4 regions of the Serratia sp. NFX21 genome follow, and region 2 is predicted to be linked to each of the others. Evidence: predicted binding sites of a transcription regulator. Region 2 holds the regulator's gene; each other region holds the start of a gene.
The links. Region 2 encodes CRP, which controls carbon source genes, mostly activating them, when cyclic AMP is high. Its sites were predicted from a motif close to ATGTGANNNNNNTCACAT; they were not measured.

Region 1 (4,779 bases), 590 kb from region 2:
TGAGCAGCTCGTTTTCATCGCGGCATTGAATGTTTGTCACGAACTTGCTCAAGAACGGTTGAAAACCCGTGATTATGCGTCCAATATGGAACAACGCATTCGCATGCTACAACAGACCATTGAACAGGCTTTGCTTGAACAGGGTCGCATCTCTGAACGTCAGGATGCACAATTCGAATAACTTAAGTTGCTGAAATCCAAGGTTTCGGCAATGAGTAAAAAATTTCTCTGAGATGTTCGCCAGCGGGCCAGTCCCCTGAGCCGATATTTAGTACCAACAGAATGTGATGATCCGCGATCGGTGTGCATGCTCGGCCCGCCGAGAAGCCTTAAGATTGCGACAGCACGTTCACCTTGAACCATGGGTTCAAGGGTTACAGCCTGCGACGGCATCTCGGAGATTCCCCCTTCCTCAGCGGTAAGTGTGCTGACTATGTCTTTTCAAGCCCAGTATGCCCAGCAGCGGCAGAACATCCGTAACCAAATCCGTCAGCGTCGACGCGCCCTAACCTCTGAACAACAAAATAACTTTGCCCTGCAAACTGCCGAACGTATCGCTGTGCATCCGCGCATCCAGGCGGCACACAGCATTGCAGTATTTTTGTCGTTTGACGGTGAGTTGGATACCCGTCCGCTGATTGAACGGTTATGGCAACAGGCCAAGCAAGTCTATCTGCCGGTGTTGCACCCGTTTAGCCCCGGCAACCTGCTGTTCCTGCGTTACACCCCGGAAACGCCGCTGGTTAACAACCGTTTCAATATCCTTGAGCCACAGCTCGATGTGCGCAACGTCTTGCCGGTCGGATCACTTGACGTGGTGCTGACGCCATTGGTGGCGTTTGACAGCTCGGGTCAGCGTTTGGGGATGGGCGGCGGTTTTTACGATCGCACTCTGCAAAACTGGCAGCATCTCGGCCCCTACCCTATCGGGTTGGCGCATGACTGCCAGCAGGTGGAACAGCTGCCGGTGGAGCATTGGGATATCCCGCTGCCGGAAATCATTACCCCATCTCAAAATTGGACATGGCAGATAGCCAAATAGAAAAGGCCGGAAAAATCCGGCCTTTTTGTCACCGCGTATTCAATCAGAGCAGCAGGCGAGCACGGATAGTGCCGTCAATAGCCTTCATGCGTTGCAGTGCAGCATCGGCACGTTCGGTTTCCGCTTCGATATCGATAACCACGTAGCCGATTTCCGGACCGGTTTGCAGGTACTGCGCGGCGATGTTCACCCCTTCTTCAGCGAAGATCTGGTTAATCTGCGTCAATACACCAGGACGGTTTTCATGGATGTGCAGCAGACGGCTGGCATTAGGGCCATGCGCCGGCAGTGATACTTCCGGGAAGTTAACCGCCGACAGGGTCGAACCGTTGTCGGAGTATTTCGCCAGCTTACCGGCCACTTCGTCACCGATATTCTCCTGCGCTTCCTGCGTAGAACCGCCAATGTGCGGAGTCAGGATCACGTTGTCGAACTCGCACAACGGTGAGATGAACGGCTCACTGTTGGTCGCAGGTTCTTCCGGGAAGACGTCGATCGCCGCACCGGCCAAATGCTTGCTGGCCAGGACTTTGCACAATTCTGGGATATCCACCACGGTACCGCGCGAGGCGTTGATCAGAATCGAGCCTGGCTTCATCAACGCCAGCTCTTCTGCGCCCATCATATTCTTGGTCGACAGGGTTTCCGGCACGTGCAGCGTCACTACGTCGCTCATATTGAGCAGATCGGACAGGTGGCGCACCTGCTGGGCATTACCCAACGGCAGCTTGTTCTCGATATCGTAGAAGAACACTTTCATGCCCAGGCCTTCGGCCAGGATCCCCAGTTGGGTGCCGATATGGCCGTAGCCAATAATCCCCAGCTTCTTGCCGCGCGCTTCAAACGAGCCGACGGCCAGCTTCTGCCATTCGCCACGGTGCGCTTTGGCGTTGGCGGACGGAATGCCGCGCAACATCAGCAGCAGTTCGCCCAGCACCATTTCAGCCACGGATCGGGTATTAGAGAAAGGTGCGTTAAACACCGGGACGCCGCGTTTGGTCGCCGCCTTCAAATCAACCTGGTTAGTGCCAATACAGAAACAGCCAACCGCCACCAGCTTCTCTGCGGCAGCGAAAACTTCTTCGGTCAGATTTGTGCGCGATCGGATACCGACGAAGTGAGCATCGCGAATCGATGCCTTAAGCGATTCGGTGTCTAACGCACCTTTGTGATATTCAATGTTGGTATATCCGGCTGCCAGCAGATTATCTACCGTGCTCTGATGAACCCCTTCCACCAACAGGAATTTAATCCTGTCTTTCTCCAATGATACTTTTGCCATTTACCCGACCCTATGTTCAGACTTCAGAAGCGGCTGTTGTGAAACAGCACGCATCCAACATAACAAAAATATCGCGGGCGGCAATACAAACGATTGCCCGCCCGTCAGTACAAGGCTCAGCGTTGTTGGTGGTTTCTGGCAGAAAATGCCATAGGGAAAGAAATAGACAGAAGCTTCGTGGAGCTATCGCTCGCAATGTGACATATGTCACCAAATTTGACGCTTTTAATAAAAGATATTTTAACCAGTGAATTATGCGGCCTGGTGGGATCCAAGACCGCATACCTGTAGCGGCACTACATTACTCGACAACCTTCACGCCGTCAGGCGTACCAACCAGCGCCACATCGGCACCCCGGTTGGCGAACAGACCCACGGTCACCACACCGGCGATGCCGTTGATTTTGTTTTCCAGCGCAATGGCGTCCATGATGCTCAGGTTATGCACATCGAGGATCACGTTGCCGTTATCGGTCAGGACATTCTGACGATACTCCGGCAGCCCGCCCAGCTTGACCAGCTCACGCGCTACGTAAGAACGTGCCATCGGGATCACTTCTACCGGCAGAGGGAATTTACCCAACACATCGACCTGTTTGCTGGAATCGACAATACAGATAAATTTGCGCGCGATAGCGGCAATGATTTTTTCACGCGTCAGCGCAGCGCCGCCGCCTTTGATCATCTGCATATGGCGGTTGATTTCATCCGCGCCGTCGACATAAATATCCAGTGAATCCACTTCATTGCTGTCGAAAACGTGGATACCGAGGCTTTTCAGCTTGGCGGTAGAGGCGTCAGAGCTGGACACCGCCCCTTCGATCTGGTGCTTGATCGAGCCGAGCGCGTCAATAAAGTGGGCGGCGGTCGAGCCAGTGCCAACCCCAACGATGGTGCCCGGGGTAACGTAATCCAGTGCTGCCCAGCCAACCGCTTTTTTCAGTTCATCCTGCGTCATAATATGTCCATTGCCTCTGTACGAAAACGTGTGCGTATTATAGGGTAAATCGCTATTTTTCACTTAGGCAGGATCACACTTCTTCACGCCAGGCCGCATTTTTAGGCGCGGTGCGGCAAGATGGCCCAGTGATTTTCCACCTGTAATACACCAGAGATGTGGCATAGTGCCTGTATCAATTTACTTTAAGGGATATCTTTCCGATGAAACGCCCAGACTATCGAACGCTGCAAGCGCTGGACGCGGTGATCCGTGAGCGTGGCTTTGAGCGCGCCGCGCAAAAACTTTGCATCACACAATCGGCAGTATCCCAGCGCATCAAGCAGTTGGAAAATCTGTTTGGCCAACCGCTGTTGGTGCGTACCGTGCCGCCACGCCCGACCGAACAGGGCCAAAAACTGCTGGCGCTGTTGCACCAGGTGGAATTACTGGAAGAAGAGTGGCTGGGCAACGATACCGGCATTGATACGCCGCTGCTGTTGTCGCTGGCGGTTAACGCCGACAGCCTGGCGACCTGGCTGCTACCGGCATTGAAACCGGTGCTGACAGATTCGCCTATCCGCCTGAACCTGCAGGTAGAAGACGAAACCCGCACTCAGGAACGTCTGCGCCGGGGTGAAGTGGTGGGTGCAGTGAGTATCCAGCCACAGCCGCTGCCAAGCTGCCTGGTGGATCAACTGGGCGCGCTGGACTATTTGTTTGTCGCCTCGAAGGGTTTTGCCGAGCGTTACTTCCCGAACGGGGTTACGCGCTCCGCGCTACTCAAAGCGCCGGCGGTGGCGTTCGATCATCTCGACGACATGCACCAGGCTTTCCTGCAGCAGAACTTTGATCTGTCGCCGGGGAGCGTGCCCTGCCATATTGTGAACTCGTCGGAAGCCTTCGTGCAGTTGGCACGCCAGGGCACCACCTGCTGTATGATCCCGCATCTGCAGATTGAGAAAGAGTTGGCTTCGGGTGAACTGATCGATCTGACGCCGGGTCTGTTCCAACGCCGCATGCTGTTCTGGCACCGCTTCGCGCCGGAGAGCCGCATGATGCGTAAAGTGACCGATGCTCTGCTGGAGCACGGCCGCCAGGTTCTGCGTCAGGATTAAATAGAAAAGGTTCGCCGCGGCGAACCTTTTTTACTGAAACCCACCTGCGTTATTGTGCCGCGTTACGCTGCAACTCAAACACCACATCCACCTGATCGTCAAAGTGAATGCTTTGCTGTTCGTAGGTTTGCGCCGCATCACTTTCCGCTGCCGCCCCCGCGGATTTATACATGCGCGCTACCGGCATCGGCTGGTAGTTGGCGACATGGTAACGAATGCTGTATACCGGCCCCAGCTTGGCGTTAAAGCCTTTCGCCAGAGACGCGGCCTGCTGAGTTGCGTTCTCGATGGCCTTCTGACGCGCCTGCTCACGGTAGACGTCTGGTTTTGCCACGCCCAGCTCAACGGAACGGATCTCATTGAGACCGGATTTCAACGCCCCGTCCAGCAGCTCGTTCAA
Region 2 (4,779 bases):
TTACTAACGAGCCGGCGCTGCGGCTGGCCACCAAGTTGATTAACGCCACCTTTGCCGACCGGGTGTTTTTCGCCAACTCCGGCGCGGAAGCCAACGAAGCGGCCTTCAAGCTGGCTCGGCATTACGCCATTACCCGCCACAGTCCGTATAAAACCAAAATTATCGCGTTTTATAACGCTTTCCATGGGCGCACGCTATTCACCGTCTCGGTGGGTGGGCAGGCCAAGTATTCGGATGGTTTTGGGCCAAAACCGGCCGACATTGTGCACGTGCCGTTCAACGATTTGGCGGCGGTGAAAGCAGTGATGGACGACCATACCTGTGCGGTCGTGATGGAGCCAATCCAGGGCGAAGGGGGCATTACTCCGGTTAATGCCGAATTCCTCAAGGGCGTGCGTGAACTGTGCGACAAACACCAGGCACTGCTGGTATTCGACGAAGTACAAAGCGGCATGGGGCGCAGCGGCAAACTGTTTGCCTATATGCACTATGGCGTAACGCCGGACATTCTCACCACGGCCAAAGCGCTTGGCGGCGGTTTCCCGGTCAGCGCCATGCTGACCACCGAAGAGATTGCCTCGGTGATGCAGGTCGGTACCCACGGCACCACCTACGGCGGCAACCCGCTGGCCTGTGCGGTGGCGGAAGCTGCGCTGGACGTGATCAATACGCCGGAAGTGCTGAGCGGCATTGAGTTGCGTCATGGGTTATACGTGCAGGCGTTAAAGAAAATTGGCGATAAGTACGGTATTTTCAGCGATATTCGCGGCATGGGCCTGCTGATTGGTGCTGAATTAACACCGCAATACCAGGGTAAGGCGCGCGATTTCCTGACCGCCGCCGCCGCACGTGGGCTGATGATCCTCAATGCCGGGCCAAATGTGATCCGCTTTGCGCCTTCGCTGGTGGTGGAGACCCAGGACATCGACGAAGGGATGGCGCTGTTTGAGCTGGCGGTGCAGGACGTGATTAACGCGTAATGCGTTGCATTGATGACAAGGGCGCCAGACGGCGCCCTTATTGATCGCGCAGTTTGCGTTTCAGCCAGATGCCGTGGTGTGGGCGTTGGCTCCAGGCCAATGACGAGATGGTATGCATCACGCTCAGGTGTGAAAGAATACGCCGCAGGTGGCGCTCCATTTCGGTCACCGGCATATCTGGGTGCAAATCCGGCGGCTGCATAATGCTGTTGCCACTGCTCGGCCCGTCGTACTCCAGCCGTTGCTGACAGCTCTGCAGCGCGATCTCGCAAGATTGCAGATACTCCTCCGCCAGTTTTGGCGTCAGCATATAGTGCTCGCGCGCCAGAATAGTCATCGCATTCAGATGCTCGACAATAAACTGGCTGTGCGTCACCCACAGGCGCATATCCGCCAGGTAGTTCGATTCAAACCCCGGTTCCTGCATCGCCTGATTCAGTGAGGTGAATAACGCGTTGTGCGCCTGATTGACCTGCATGCGTGCGTAGGCCAGTGCAGTGGGATCCGGCTCTTGCTCTTCCAGCAACAAACGTAACGCCTGCTGATCGTTCTCCAGCGCCTGATGGGCATTCTTGCGCAGCAGCCCGCTTTGCCACTGAGGCCACAGCCAAATGGTACTGCCGAACACCAGCACGCAGCCAATCAGGGTGTCGATCAGACGCGGCACCAGGAAATTCGTGCCGTTCAGCGCCAGTAATTGCAGGGTATAGACCGCCGTCACCGTAAAACCAATCACCGCCAATCCGTAATTTTTACGTGACACCATATAGGCCAGCAGCGTAATCACCAGCATCACGCTCAGGGTTTCGGCCTCGGGCAGTTGTAATTGCAGCAGACCGGCGGCGATTACCAGCCCGGCCAAAGTACCGAGTGCACGGTGCTGGATGCGCACCCGGGTGGCGTTGTAGCCGTTCTGGCTCACCAGCATGATGGTGAGCAGGATCCAGTAGGGTTTCGGCAGGTTGAAAATCATCCCCAGGCTGCTGCCTGCCGCCAGCGTGACGCCTAATCGTGCCGCATTACGCAGGGCATTGGATTTGAACGACAGATAACTGACCAGCGCCGGCCAAAACGGCAGGCGGTTTTGATTGGCCATCAGGTCACGCCGGTAGAGTGGATGCTGGGTACGCAGCAGGCGGGCGATGCGACTGAAGTGATAGTAGCAGAACTGACCCACCGGATTATCCGGGTGCTGTGCCGCCACTTTTTCCAATGCTGCCAGTTCATTGCCCATATTGAAGCGCTGCGAATGCTGGTGGTAGAGAATATCGTGCGCCACCGTGCGTAGCCGGCCGGCAATCACCTGTGCGTTGCGGCGGATAATGGCTTCGGCCTGGCTCTGTTCTACCAGTTTTTGTACCTCTTCCGGCAGGTGCAGGCTGACGGTGATGTGTTCCTGCAAATCCAGCGCGACCTGAAAGGTTCGTTGCAGACGTTTTTGCTCGAGGTTACTGGCGTGCGGCAGAAAGTTTAGCTGTTGATACAGCAGGGTGATCAGGTCCATCACCTTTTGCTGACGAACCAACAACGGCGGTAACGCGGTCTGTGGATCGGTATGCTGGGTTAGCAGTGAGTATTTGGCCTCGAAGTAGTCCGCCAACTCCAGATAGAGCTGATTGAGCGACTCGCGCATCGGCTGCTCTTTCCACAGTTTGAACCAGAACCAGGTGAACAGCCCGTACCAGGCGGTGCCGACCACATATAACAGCGGCGCATGCCAAAGCGGTACTGAACCGGCCATGCTGAGGGAGAAGATGGCGGCAACCAGCGCAGCGGGCAGCAGACGGGCGTGTAACGGGCTGATTTCACCGCTGACGCCGAGCAGCAGCGCCAGGCCGAGCATCAGTATCGGCAGCGGCAACTGCCATAACAGGGCTTGCTGCAGTAACAAACTGCTGAGTGCGAACAGTGAACCGCCGACGATCAGGCGTTTGAAAAAACGTTTGTGAGGCGTGTCCAGCCCGGCGATGTTACAGCAGGCGGGAACCAGGGAAAATAACAGGCCGTATTGCAGTTGGCCGATCAGCAGGCCAAGCAGTACCGGCAGGCAAAGCACCAGCGTTTGCCGCAGTGCGTAATTAACTTCCGGGTGGTAGATCAGTCGGCGCCACATGATGACTCGGGGCATAAAAAAACGGCGCGAATCATCGCGCCGTTTTTTCAGTAATTAACGCGTGCCGTAAACGACAATAGTTTTGCCGTGGGCGGAGATCAGGTTTTGATCTTCCAGCATTTTCAGAATACGACCCACGGTTTCACGTGAGCAACCGACGATCTGGCCAATTTCCTGGCGGGTAATTTTAATCTGCATACCATCCGGGTGGGTCATGGCATCAGGCTGTTTCGCCAGGTTCAGCAGGGTTTGCGCGATGCGGCCCGTAACGTCCAGGAAAGCAAGGTTACCCACTTTCTCAGATGTGATCTGCAGACGGTTTGCCATCTGAGCTGACAGGCGCATCAGGATGTCCGGGTTAACCTGAATCAACTGGCGGAATTTCTTATAGGAAATTTCAGCCACTTCACAGGCGGTTTTCGCCCTAACCCAGGCGCTACGCTCCTGACCTTCTTCAAATAATCCAAGCTCGCCGATGAAATCCCCCTGGTTAAGGTAGGACAGGATCATCTCTTTACCTTCTTCATCCTTAATCAGCACCGCGACGGAGCCTTTGACGATGTAGTAAAGCGTTTCGGCCTTTTCACCTTGGTGAATCAGCGTACTTTTGGATGGATATTTGTGGATATGGCAATGAGACAGGAACCATTCGAGAGTAGGGTCTGTTTGCGGTTTGCCGAGAACCATTCGCTGTTATCCTCTGTTGTTATCGCTGCCTTGTGTCACAGGGGTCAGAGTTCCCTGTAAAACGTGCTGTCGCCGTTCTTTTAATGGTGGCTGGCAGCAGGTTTTGAGGCGTGTCATAAATATACGCTGTCGCCCTAGCATATTAACTTGCCGGGAGAGCTGCAAGCTACATTCTGTTAACATACCGGTAAAGGAGCCTTTCCCTGGGAGTTTCCCTGAAATCAGTGTCCCGGAAAGATTTATTGCGGCTCTGTTTGTAGCACAGAGTGAGGCGGGTGTCTTGTGTTGTCTCGCTTCAGCATGATTAGCATCAGGTTCCGTTGCCAGTTTCTATGCGAAAGCGTAGTCTGATTTTAAGAAATTAACCGGAGTGACCAGTATGCAGGCAAGAGTTAAGTGGGTGGAAGGGTTGACGTTTCTGGGCGAATCCGCGTCTGGCCATCAGGTGCTGATGGACGGCAACGCCGGGGATAAAGCCCCCAGCCCAATGGAAATGGTACTGATGTCAGTGGGAGGTTGCAGCGCGATAGATGTGGTGTCGATCCTGCAAAAAGGACGTAACGACGTGCGCGACTGCGAGGTGAAATTAACCTCCGAGCGGCGTGAGGAGGCACCACGACTGTTTACCCATATCAACCTGCATTTCATCGTCACCGGTAAAGATTTAAGTGACAAAATTGTTGAGCGCGCGGTGAATCTTTCCGCCGAGAAATACTGTTCGGTGTCATTGATGCTGAGCAAGGCCGCCAGCGTGACCCACAGCTTTGAGATCCGCGCAGTGTCCTGACGGATAAAGGAGCGCGGCTTGTTGCCGCGCTCCGGTAAGCTATTCGATTTTTTTGCCTTCCAGCAGTTGCTGCACCAGCGGCGCCATAATCAACTCCATCGCCAGCCCCATTTTGCCGCCCGGCACCACCAGCGTATTGATATGCGAGATAAAAGAACCCTGCAGCATCGCCAGCAGATAAGGGAAATCGATCTGATCCAGGCCGCGGAAGT
Region 3 (4,779 bases), 450 kb from region 2:
TTCACTGCCGCTGTTCACTGCGCTGACGTTGTTGACCTGTTCGACCCTGGCCTGTTCGCCGACCACGTGCACCTGATAACTTTTGCGGCTGTTCAGCAGGTCCAGCACCGTCTGGTTGACGTCGGCAAAGGTCAGTTCGGCCTGCGCGTCCGCCAGCAGTTTGCCGATAAAACCACGTCCAATATTTCCCGCACCGAAATGTAATGCTTTCATATTCCTACCTTTCTAATGTCGAAGGGTGCAGCAAGCTGCACCCCTTAAAATGATTCTGTTATCCGCGTTTTTTGCCGCCCAGCAGATCCAGCACTTCCTGCACGCTGCTGGTATTCGCCAGCCGCTCGATGACGCCGTCGTCATCCAACGCATTGGTCAGGCTGGTGATCACCTGGATATGTTCGTTATTGCGGGCGGCAATACCGATGACCAGCCGCGCCACCTCGTCCTCTTCATCACCGAAACGCACGCCCTGCGGGTATTGGCAGAACACCACGCCGGTGCGCAGTACCCGGTCTTTCGCTTCGATGGTGCCGTGCGGCACGGCGATCGACTCGCCCAGATAGGTGGAAGTCAGTTTTTCGCGCTCCAGCATCGCAGGAACGTATTCCGGCTCGACGTAGCCGCCCTTGACCAGTTGCTCACCGGCAAAGCGGATCGCCTGTTCCTTGTCGCTGGCCTGCAGGTTAAGGAACACGTTGCTTTCGCTGAGGCGGAACAGATTTTGCTCGCTCGCTTCAAAGCTGTCGTCCAGCGTGCTGATGACTTTCTGTTGGTTATCTGTGGTTTTGTTGGCCGCCACCAGACGCTCGGTCAGATCGCTGTACAGCTTGCTGTCGAGGAAGTTGGTCAGCGAGATATGCTGGGCCTGAGGCGCATGCCGCATCGCTCGCTCGGTCAGGTCGCGGTGAGTGATCACCAGATCCACATCGTCCGGCAGGCTATTGATGGCGCTGTTGGTCACCGAGATATTTTTCAGCCCGGCATCCGCCACTTTTTTGCGCAGCACCCCGGCCCCCATCGCGCTGGAGCCCATACCGGCATCGCAGGCAACGATGATTTTACGTACCGTGGTCAGATCGCCATCGACCGCTGCATGAGCCGCCGCGCCGCCTTTAGACTGCGACTTCATTTCTTGCATACGGCGAGTCGCCTCTTCCAGATCGTCCTCTTCTTTCACTTTTGAGGTTTTCAGCAGGAAGCCCGCGACCACAAACGACACCACAAAGGCCGCACCGATAGCCGCCAGGTTAGCGAAATAAGCGCCCTTCGGCGTCATCGCCAGCACCGCCAGAATCGAACCCGGTGAAGCCGGAGAAACCAGACCGCCGTGCAACATGGTCAGGGTGAATACGCCGGTCATGCCACCCAGGATCACCGCCAACAGCAGACGCGGGTTCATCAGCACGTACGGGAAGTAGATTTCGTGGATACCACCGAAGAAGTGAATGATCGCAGCACCACCGGCAGACTGCTTGGCACTGCCGCGGCCAAAGAACATGTAGGCCATCAGCACGCCCAAACCCGGGCCTGGGTTGGCTTCGATCAGGAAGAAGATGGATTTGCCGGTTTCGGTCGCCTGCTGGATACCCAGCGGTGAGAAGATACCGTGGTTAATCGCGTTGTTGAGGAACAGGATTTTCGCCGGTTCCACGAAGATTGACGCCAGCGGCAACAGGTTGTTGGTCACCATGATGTTCACGCCGGTAGCCAGGATATGCGACAAGCCTTCGACCAGCGGACCAATCGCCATAAACGACAGGATAGCCAGCAGCATACCGATAATGCCGGCGGAGAAGTTGTTCACCAACATCTCAAAACCGCTTTTGATTTTGCCGTCTACCCAGCGGTCAAAATGCTTGATCGCCCAGCCGCCCAGCGGGCCGGCAATCATCGCACCGAGGAACATCGGCATGTCTGCACCGACAATCACGCCCATGGTAGTGATGGCACCGACCACGCCGCCGCGATCGCCCCCCACCAGGCGGCCACCGGTGAAACCGATCAGCAGCGGCAGCAGGTAAGTGATCATCGGGCCAACCAACTTGGCTAAGGTTTCGTTCGGCAGCCAACCGGTAGGAATGAATAACGCGGTGATGATACCCCAGGCGATAAATGCGCCAATGTTGGGCATCACCATGTTGCTTAAGAAGCGGCCAAAGTTCTGAACTTTGACTTTGATGTCTGGTGAAAACATAAAACACACCCCTATTGTTACGCGCTGACAATAGAGCGCGTGATTATTGTTGTTACGATCCAGCTGTGTTGTGGCTGTATGCGAAATGGACTCTATCACGCTGTTTTTACCGTGCGAACTTCACTGATTTTTTGTGATGCAGATCACCAACAACACCCCATCCAATAGGCATTTATAGTGATATACATCACATTTAATCGGTGTAGAAAAAATACAACGCGCCAAATTCGCCCTAAAATCCCGACATAATGCGACGTTGATCACATTTTCATATTGCGTGTTTGTTTTTAAATTGTGACATCAATCACAATTTATTTGCTGATGGCTACCGGATCCTGGCCTGGGGGTGTTCTTCCCTGTGAGCATTCATCCCGTCGGGAAATAACAGTGCGATGAATGAAAGAAAACTACATGTCTGAAAAAGGTGATTAATTGAAGTGTAGTACAGAAGCGACGCGCAAGAAGTGAGCAAGTGATTGGAAAGACAGGGAGGGAACAGCGAAAGGGAAATGGCAGAAGCCGGGTATGCCGGCTTCTGCTTTTACACTATTACTGAGTGACGCTTGAGACGGTTTTCTGTGCGTTCAGTAAATCCTGCTGCTTGGCGACCAGATTCGACATCATGGTGTTGTACTGCGTTGCCTGCTGGGAAGTACGGAATTGCACGCCGTTATTGTTAAAGCTCACCTGATTACCCTGTGTACGCAGGAAATCCCCAACCTGCACCAGATCCTGAACGAAACTGGCGGTAGCAGGAATAACCGGCATCAGCGCATTGGCCGGCCCGGTGACAATCTTGTCGTAGGCCTGGTTATACACGGCTTTCAGATCGTCAGGTTGCTTCAACGTTGCCCGGGCGGTATCCGCCTGTGACTTGGCTGACTGGATCTGCTGCCCCAGCAGGTTCAGCGCCCCAACGGACTGTTGCAACGAATCGCGCTTGCTCATGTAGTCCTGTGCGGTGCGGATCTGGTTGATTTGATCCAACGCCGGCGTCAGGCTGGCGTCCAGTGACTTGGACAACTGCTGTGAAAAGCCGACCAAAATAGCGTAATCACCGGCATAGTTGCCGAACTTCTGTTTCTGATCTTCGCTCAGCGTCGGGATTTTCGCGCCGCTGCGCATCACCGTATTCTGTATGTAATCAATAAACGCCTTGCGTTGTTCCGGCTCTTTATCGCCGCAAGCAGTCAGTTGCATGACCACCAACAATGCCAATACCGGGGCCAACCAACGCGCGAAATTCCTGCTCTGGATCCCTACCGCCATGTGACATAACTCCTGTTATAAACCTGCTTTTTCATCGGACTCCGTCCCTTTTGCTGCACTCCCTGCGCCTATAAGAATAGATCAACTGAGTGCGATCCGATACGCGATTCACCTTTCGGGGCTTATTCTTCGGTGAAAGGGAAGTAATAGCGATACCTGAAACCAGGTCGAACATGATTTGAGAGCGCTGAAATCAAGCCCTACCCCCCAAGTCACCCCCCAAGTCGGTGAGCTATTGGCAGCGTTAAAAGAAACAGGTTTGACACAAAACCGCCCACTGCGCCGTCAGCAATAAAAAAGGCGCCCTGAGGCGCCTTTTCACAGCAGAACCGCTTATTGCAGCACGGAGATATCCGCGACCTGCAGGAACAGCTCACGCAGCTTGCTCAGCAGCGTCAGACGGTTCACACGTACCGCTTCGTCTTCTGCCATCACCATCACGTTGTCGAAGAACGCATCGACCGGCTCACGCAGGTCTGCCAGCTCCACCAGCGCATCCTGATAGTTGCCTGCCGCAAAATACGGCTCCAGCTTATCGCGAAGTACCACCAGATGGGTCGCCAGTTGGATCTCAGCCGCTTCTTTCAATACCGAGGCATGAACGCGGTCATTGAGCGTATCGGTAGATTTGGCCAGGATATTGGAAACGCGTTTGTTGGCCGCAGCCAGCGCAGCTGCCGCTTCCAGGGTACGGAAGTGGGTCACCGCTTTGACGCGCGCATCGAAGTCCGCCGGTTTGGTCGGACGACGTGCCAACACCGCCTGAATGGTGTCGACCGCGTGGCCTTCTTCCTGATACCAGGCACGGAAACGGCCCAGCATAAACTCGACGACCTCATCGACCACCTTGGCATTGGTCAGCTTGCTGCCGTACAGGCGCACGGCCTCTTCGGTCAGGGTCTGCAGATCCAGCGTCAGGTTTTTCTCAACGATAATACGCAGCACGCCCAGCGCAGCACGGCGTAGTGCAAACGGGTCTTTATCGCCTTTCGGATGTTGCCCGATGCCGAAAATACCGGCCAGGGTGTCCATCTTGTCGGCGATCGCCAGCGAACAGGCCACCAGCGACTCCGGCAGTGCATCACCGGCAAAGCGCGGCTGGTACTGTTCGTTCAGCGCAACCGCCACGTCTTCAGCTTCGCCGTCATGACGCGCGTAGTGCATGCCCATCACGCCCTGGGTGTCGGTGAATTCGAAGACCATGTTGGTCATCAGATCGCACTTCGACAGCAGGCCCGCACGGGTAGCGTGGTTAACGTCAGCACCAATCTGACCGGCAACCCAGCCCGCCAGCGCCTGAATACGGTCGGTCTTGTCGC
Region 4 (4,779 bases), 1.3 Mb from region 2:
ATCATCACAAACGGCAGGTAAATCAAGGTCGCGACGCCCAGGTTGAAGAAGCTCAGCAACATGGCAACGATACTGCCGTTAGTGTTGAAGAACGCTCCCAGCCCCACCGGCATGGTCCATGGCGCAATATTGGTGATTGGCGGGATCAATCCGGTGTAATAAGCCACCGTGGTAATAATCGTCAGTACCGGCTGAACCAGAATAAAGGGAATAAACATCACCGGGTTCATAATCACCGGCAGACCGAACAGGATGGGTTCGTTGATCTGGAAGATGCCCGACGGCGTCGCCAGCTTGGCGACCTGACGATAATCTTCACGGCGTGAAGCGATAAAGATGGCAATAATCAGCCCCAGTGTCGAACCCGTCCCGCCCAGATAGATGTAGGAGTCAACGAACGGCTTCGCCCACATGTGGAACTCTTTACCCGCAGCCACCGCGGCTTCGACGGAACCGTACTTGTTGTACAGCTCGACGTTCTCCAGTGCGAATGGCGTCATGATACCGCTGTCCAATGCGGCCAACGCCATTGAACCATGTACCCCGAAGAACCACAGCAGAGAGGAGAACATCACATACACCCAGCCCACTACGCTGCCCATTTTTGCCAGCGGTGCCGAGATGCTGTCCATGATGATTTGGTGGAAGTTGGTGCCCCACAGCGTCAGACAATAGGCCAGTACGCCCATGATCGACAGGATAAGAAAGCCGGGGATCAAGGCCGAGAACGAGCGTGACACTGAAGAAGGTACGCTGTCCGGCAGGCTGATCACCCAATTGCGGCGCACCACAAAGGTAAACATCTCCGCCACCACCAGGCCGATCACCATACCGGAAATGATGTTGGCACCACCCAGCCAGTTAGCGCCTACGGCATAAGCCTCACCGACGCTAAACGGGGTCACGGTCATAAAGGCGGCAACCGCCAGCAGCGCTGCGGCCAACGGGTCGACTTTGCGCTCTTCAGCTAAAGCCATACTGATAAAAAAGGGCGTCATCAGGGACATAATCCCCAGGGTGCCGTTATAAACGCTGCCACCGATGGCCTTCAGGCCATTCAACGTCTCAATGGTAGACGCATCCAGCCGCACCCCCATTGAAAAGAAGAACGAGCCTTCGCCGAAGCTAAGAAACACGTTGTTGATCAGCACGAACATCGCCCCGGTCAACGTCAGCGGCATCAAGCGAATGAACCCGTTTTTGATGGCATTAACATGGGGCTGTTTACCAATTTTCACGGCAAAGGGCAGAATGACCTTTTCCAACGAGGCAATTAACGTATTCACGGCAGACCCCTTTATTGGTTAGCTTTTTTTATGGTGGCGACTGCGGCCTTCAACACGCCCAGGCCATCGAGCTTGCCGTATAAGGCAGAGTCGATCACTTCAACGGGCTTGTTGGGTAACTGCTTTTGCACTTCGGCGAGCGTGTAGGCAATCTGTGGCCCGAGCAGAATCAAATCCGCCTCGGCACCCTTTTCTGCGGCCAACGCCTCAGGATAGGCGGCAATGATCACCGGCACTTCGTACTTCTCGGCCTGTGCTTTCATTTTTGAAACCAGCAGGGAAGTCGACATACCAGCAGAACAAAACAGATAGATTTTTTTCTTTTCCATACCCAATCCCTCAAGATAATCAAAAAAGCCCCGTGTCATTTGTTTGCCAGATGCAATAGCCATTGCCTCACGCACATTCCTTATGAAAATTTCCGTTACTTTGCCCTGGTTGCAGACAGTATACGGAGGCAGTGAAGCGGAACGGTAAGCCATCACCAGTAAGAACCGTCTCTGCTTGACCTTCCTGATTGACCCTCTTCACATTTCACATAAAAAAATAGTGTGATCTGTCTCGCAAATAACCTTTAATTACTGAATAAATTCGTCATAAATAAGCAAATAACAATTATAAACAGTAAGTTATAAACATGCAGGGTATTTATGGATAATTCTATGCGCAGGGTCATCCATCGTTCGATTGATGAGCATAAAATCGTTCGCCCTTGATTAGAACACTTCAGCAAGATAAGGCTATCCAGCGGGTGGAAAAGAAGTGGTAAATGGAAGAATTTTTGGGGCTGGTTTGGCAGGTCAGGCTCAGACAGGGCTGGGTTACTCTTCGGGACAGATCGCCTGATTGGGGTAACACACTGCTTTGATTGCCCACTAAGGACATCTCTGTATCCCCCAAGATTAACCTGTGCAACGCTCTCCCCTGCCTTACAAATCAACTTTGCGTAAAGCTTCCCATTTTTACCTGTGACAGCCGATTGCCCGCTGGGCTAGTATAGCGACAGTATTAAGGGCTTATTGATCCTTACCGCCGTCAACCACTGCTCTATCGAGTGGTTTTTTTGTGCCGCGGCGTGAACCCTAATGATGACAATCAACATCACAACCAACTTTAAATTCAATGGATTGGAAACAGTAATCTTATGAATAGTACCGATAAGCTCGATTCACACACGCCAATGATGCAGCAGTATCTGCGCCTCAAGGCACAGCACCCCGAGATCCTGCTGTTCTACCGCATGGGCGACTTTTACGAGCTGTTCTATGACGATGCCAAACGTGCTTCCCAACTGCTGGATATCTCGCTGACCAAACGCGGTGCCTCAGCGGGCGAGCCCATTCCGATGGCCGGCGTCCCTCACCATGCGGTCGAGAACTATCTGGCCAAGCTGGTGCAGCTTGGTGAATCCGTCGCCCTGTGCGAACAAATCGGCGATCCGGCCACCAGTAAAGGCCCGGTGGAACGCAAAGTGGTGCGTATCGTTACGCCAGGCACCATCACCGACGAAGCCCTGCTGCAAGAACGTCAGGACAACCTGCTGGCGGCCATCTGGCAGGACGCACGCGGCTTTGGCTACGCCACGCTGGACATCAGCTCAGGTCGTTTCCGCGTGGCCGAACCGGCAGATATCGAAACCATGGCGGCAGAGTTGCAGCGCACCAATCCTGCCGAGCTGCTTTACCCCGAAACCTTTGAACAGATGTCGCTGATTGAACAGCGCCATGGCCTGCGCCGTCGCCCACTGTGGGAGTTTGAACCCGAGACTGCGCGCCAACAGCTGAATCTGCAGTTCGGCACCCGCGATCTGACCGGTTTCGGCGTTGAACAGGCCCATCAGGCACTGCGCGCCGCCGGTTGTCTGCTGCAATATGTTAAAGATACTCAACGCACCTCATTACCGCATATCCGTGGCATCACCATGGAGCGCCAGCAGGATGGCATTATCATGGATGCCGCCACGCGGCGTAACCTTGAGCTGACCCAGAACCTGTCCGGCGGCAGCGAAAATACCCTGGCGGCCATCCTCGACCACAGCGTGACGGCGATGGGTAGCCGTATGCTTAAGCGCTGGCTGCATATGCCGACCCGTGACATCAAAGTATTGAATAACCGTCAGCAGGCGATCGGCTCCCTGCAGGATCTGTATAGCGACCTGCAACCTTCGCTGCGTCAGGTAGGCGATCTGGAACGCATATTGGCCCGTCTGGCATTACGCAGTGCCCGTCCACGCGATCTGGCCCGTATGCGTCATGCTTTCCAACAGTTGCCGGATATCCACGCGTTACTGAAAGGGGTAGAAACCCCGTATGTGCAACAGCTACTGTCACAGGTCGGTCAGTTTGATGAACTGCAAGACTTGCTGGAACGCGCAGTGGTCGAAGCCCCACCGGTATTGGTACGCGACGGCGGCGTTATCGCTCCCGGCTACAATAGCGAGCTGGATGAATGGCGCGCACTGGCCGATGGTGCCACCGACTACCTCGACCGTCTTGAGATCCGCGAGCGCGAAAAGCTGGGGCTGGATACGTTGAAGGTCGGCTTCAATGGCGTGCATGGTTATTACATTCAAGTCAGCCGTGGGCAGAGCCACCTGGTACCGATCCACTATGTGCGCCGCCAGACGCTGAAAAACGCCGAACGCTACATCATTCCCGAATTGAAAGAGTATGAAGACAAGGTTCTGACTTCCAAAGGGAAAGCGTTGGCGATCGAGAAGGGTCTGTACGAAGAGTTGTTCGACTTGCTGTTGCCTCACCTGGGCGATCTACAGCAAAGTGCTGCTGCATTGGCCGAGCTGGACGTGCTGGCCAACCTGGCTGAACGTGCAGAAACGCTCAACTACGCCTGCCCAACCATCAGCGAACAGCCCGGTGTACGCATCACTGAGGGCCGCCATCCGGTGGTCGAACAGGTACTGAGCGAGCCGTTTATTTCCAACCCGCTATCGCTGTCGCCTCAGCGGCGGATGTTGATCATTACTGGCCCTAATATGGGCGGTAAAAGTACCTATATGCGCCAAACGGCGCTGATCGTGCTGATGGCACACATCGGCAGCTACGTGCCGGCGAGCAAGGCGGTCATCGGCCCGGTAGACCGAATCTTTACCCGCGTGGGCGCGGCAGACGATCTGGCCTCCGGCCGTTCTACCTTTATGGTAGAGATGACTGAAACCGCCAATATCCTGCACAATGCCACCGAAAACAGCCTGGTGCTGATGGATGAAATTGGCCGCGGTACCTCAACCTACGACGGTCTCTCCCTGGCCTGGGCCTGCGCCGAGAACCTGGCCAGCCGCATTAAAGCCATGACGCTGTTTGCTACCCATTACTTTGAGCTGACCACGTTGCCGGAGAAAATGGAAGGCGTGGTCAACGTACATCTGGACGCGCTGGAGCACGGCGACACTATCGCCTTTATGCACAGCGTACAGGACGGTGCCGCCAGCAAGAGCTATGGCCTGGCGGTTGCCGCTCTGGCAGGCGTGCCACGT

Region 1: a site for CRP is predicted at 2,520-2,537, ahead of serA (phosphoglycerate dehydrogenase). Genes of this name have one in related genera too.
Region 3: a site for CRP is predicted at 2,440-2,457, ahead of ACNT1W_RS02375 (PTS mannitol transporter subunit IICBA). Genes of this name have one in related genera too.
Region 4: a site for CRP is predicted at 1,802-1,819, ahead of ACNT1W_RS06080 (PTS sugar transporter subunit IIB). Genes of this name have one in related genera too.

What each region holds. Positions count from the first base shown of each region.
Region 1 is NZ_CP183196.1:4,710,950-4,715,728, forward strand. It holds gene zapA (cell division protein ZapA) at 1-181, shown strand, start outside; RNA gene ssrS (6S RNA) at 223-405, shown strand; gene ACNT1W_RS22025 (5-formyltetrahydrofolate cyclo-ligase) at 434-1,042, shown strand; gene serA (phosphoglycerate dehydrogenase) at 1,086-2,324, opposite strand; gene rpiA (ribose-5-phosphate isomerase RpiA) at 2,626-3,282, opposite strand; gene ACNT1W_RS22040 (LysR family transcriptional regulator ArgP) at 3,486-4,379, shown strand; gene ACNT1W_RS22045 (oxidative stress defense protein) at 4,429-4,779, opposite strand, start outside.
Region 2 is NZ_CP183196.1:58,056-62,834, reverse strand. It holds gene argD (bifunctional acetylornithine/succinyldiaminopimelate transaminase) at 1-980, shown strand, start outside; gene ACNT1W_RS00400 (YccS/YhfK family putative transporter) at 1,018-3,093, opposite strand; gene crp (cAMP-activated global transcriptional regulator CRP) at 3,148-3,780, opposite strand; gene ACNT1W_RS00390 (OsmC family protein) at 4,160-4,567, shown strand; gene ACNT1W_RS00385 (phosphoribulokinase) at 4,607-4,779, opposite strand, start outside.
Region 3 is NZ_CP183196.1:507,650-512,428, reverse strand. It holds gene ACNT1W_RS02380 (mannitol-1-phosphate 5-dehydrogenase) at 1-213, opposite strand, end outside; gene ACNT1W_RS02375 (PTS mannitol transporter subunit IICBA) at 272-2,191, opposite strand; gene ACNT1W_RS02370 (DUF3053 domain-containing protein) at 2,741-3,460, opposite strand; gene glyS (glycine--tRNA ligase subunit beta) at 3,794-4,779, opposite strand, start outside.
Region 4 is NZ_CP183196.1:1,308,876-1,313,654, reverse strand. It holds gene chbC (PTS N,N'-diacetylchitobiose transporter subunit IIC) at 1-1,286, opposite strand, end outside; gene ACNT1W_RS06080 (PTS sugar transporter subunit IIB) at 1,298-1,615, opposite strand; gene mutS (DNA mismatch repair protein MutS) at 2,431-4,779, shown strand, end outside.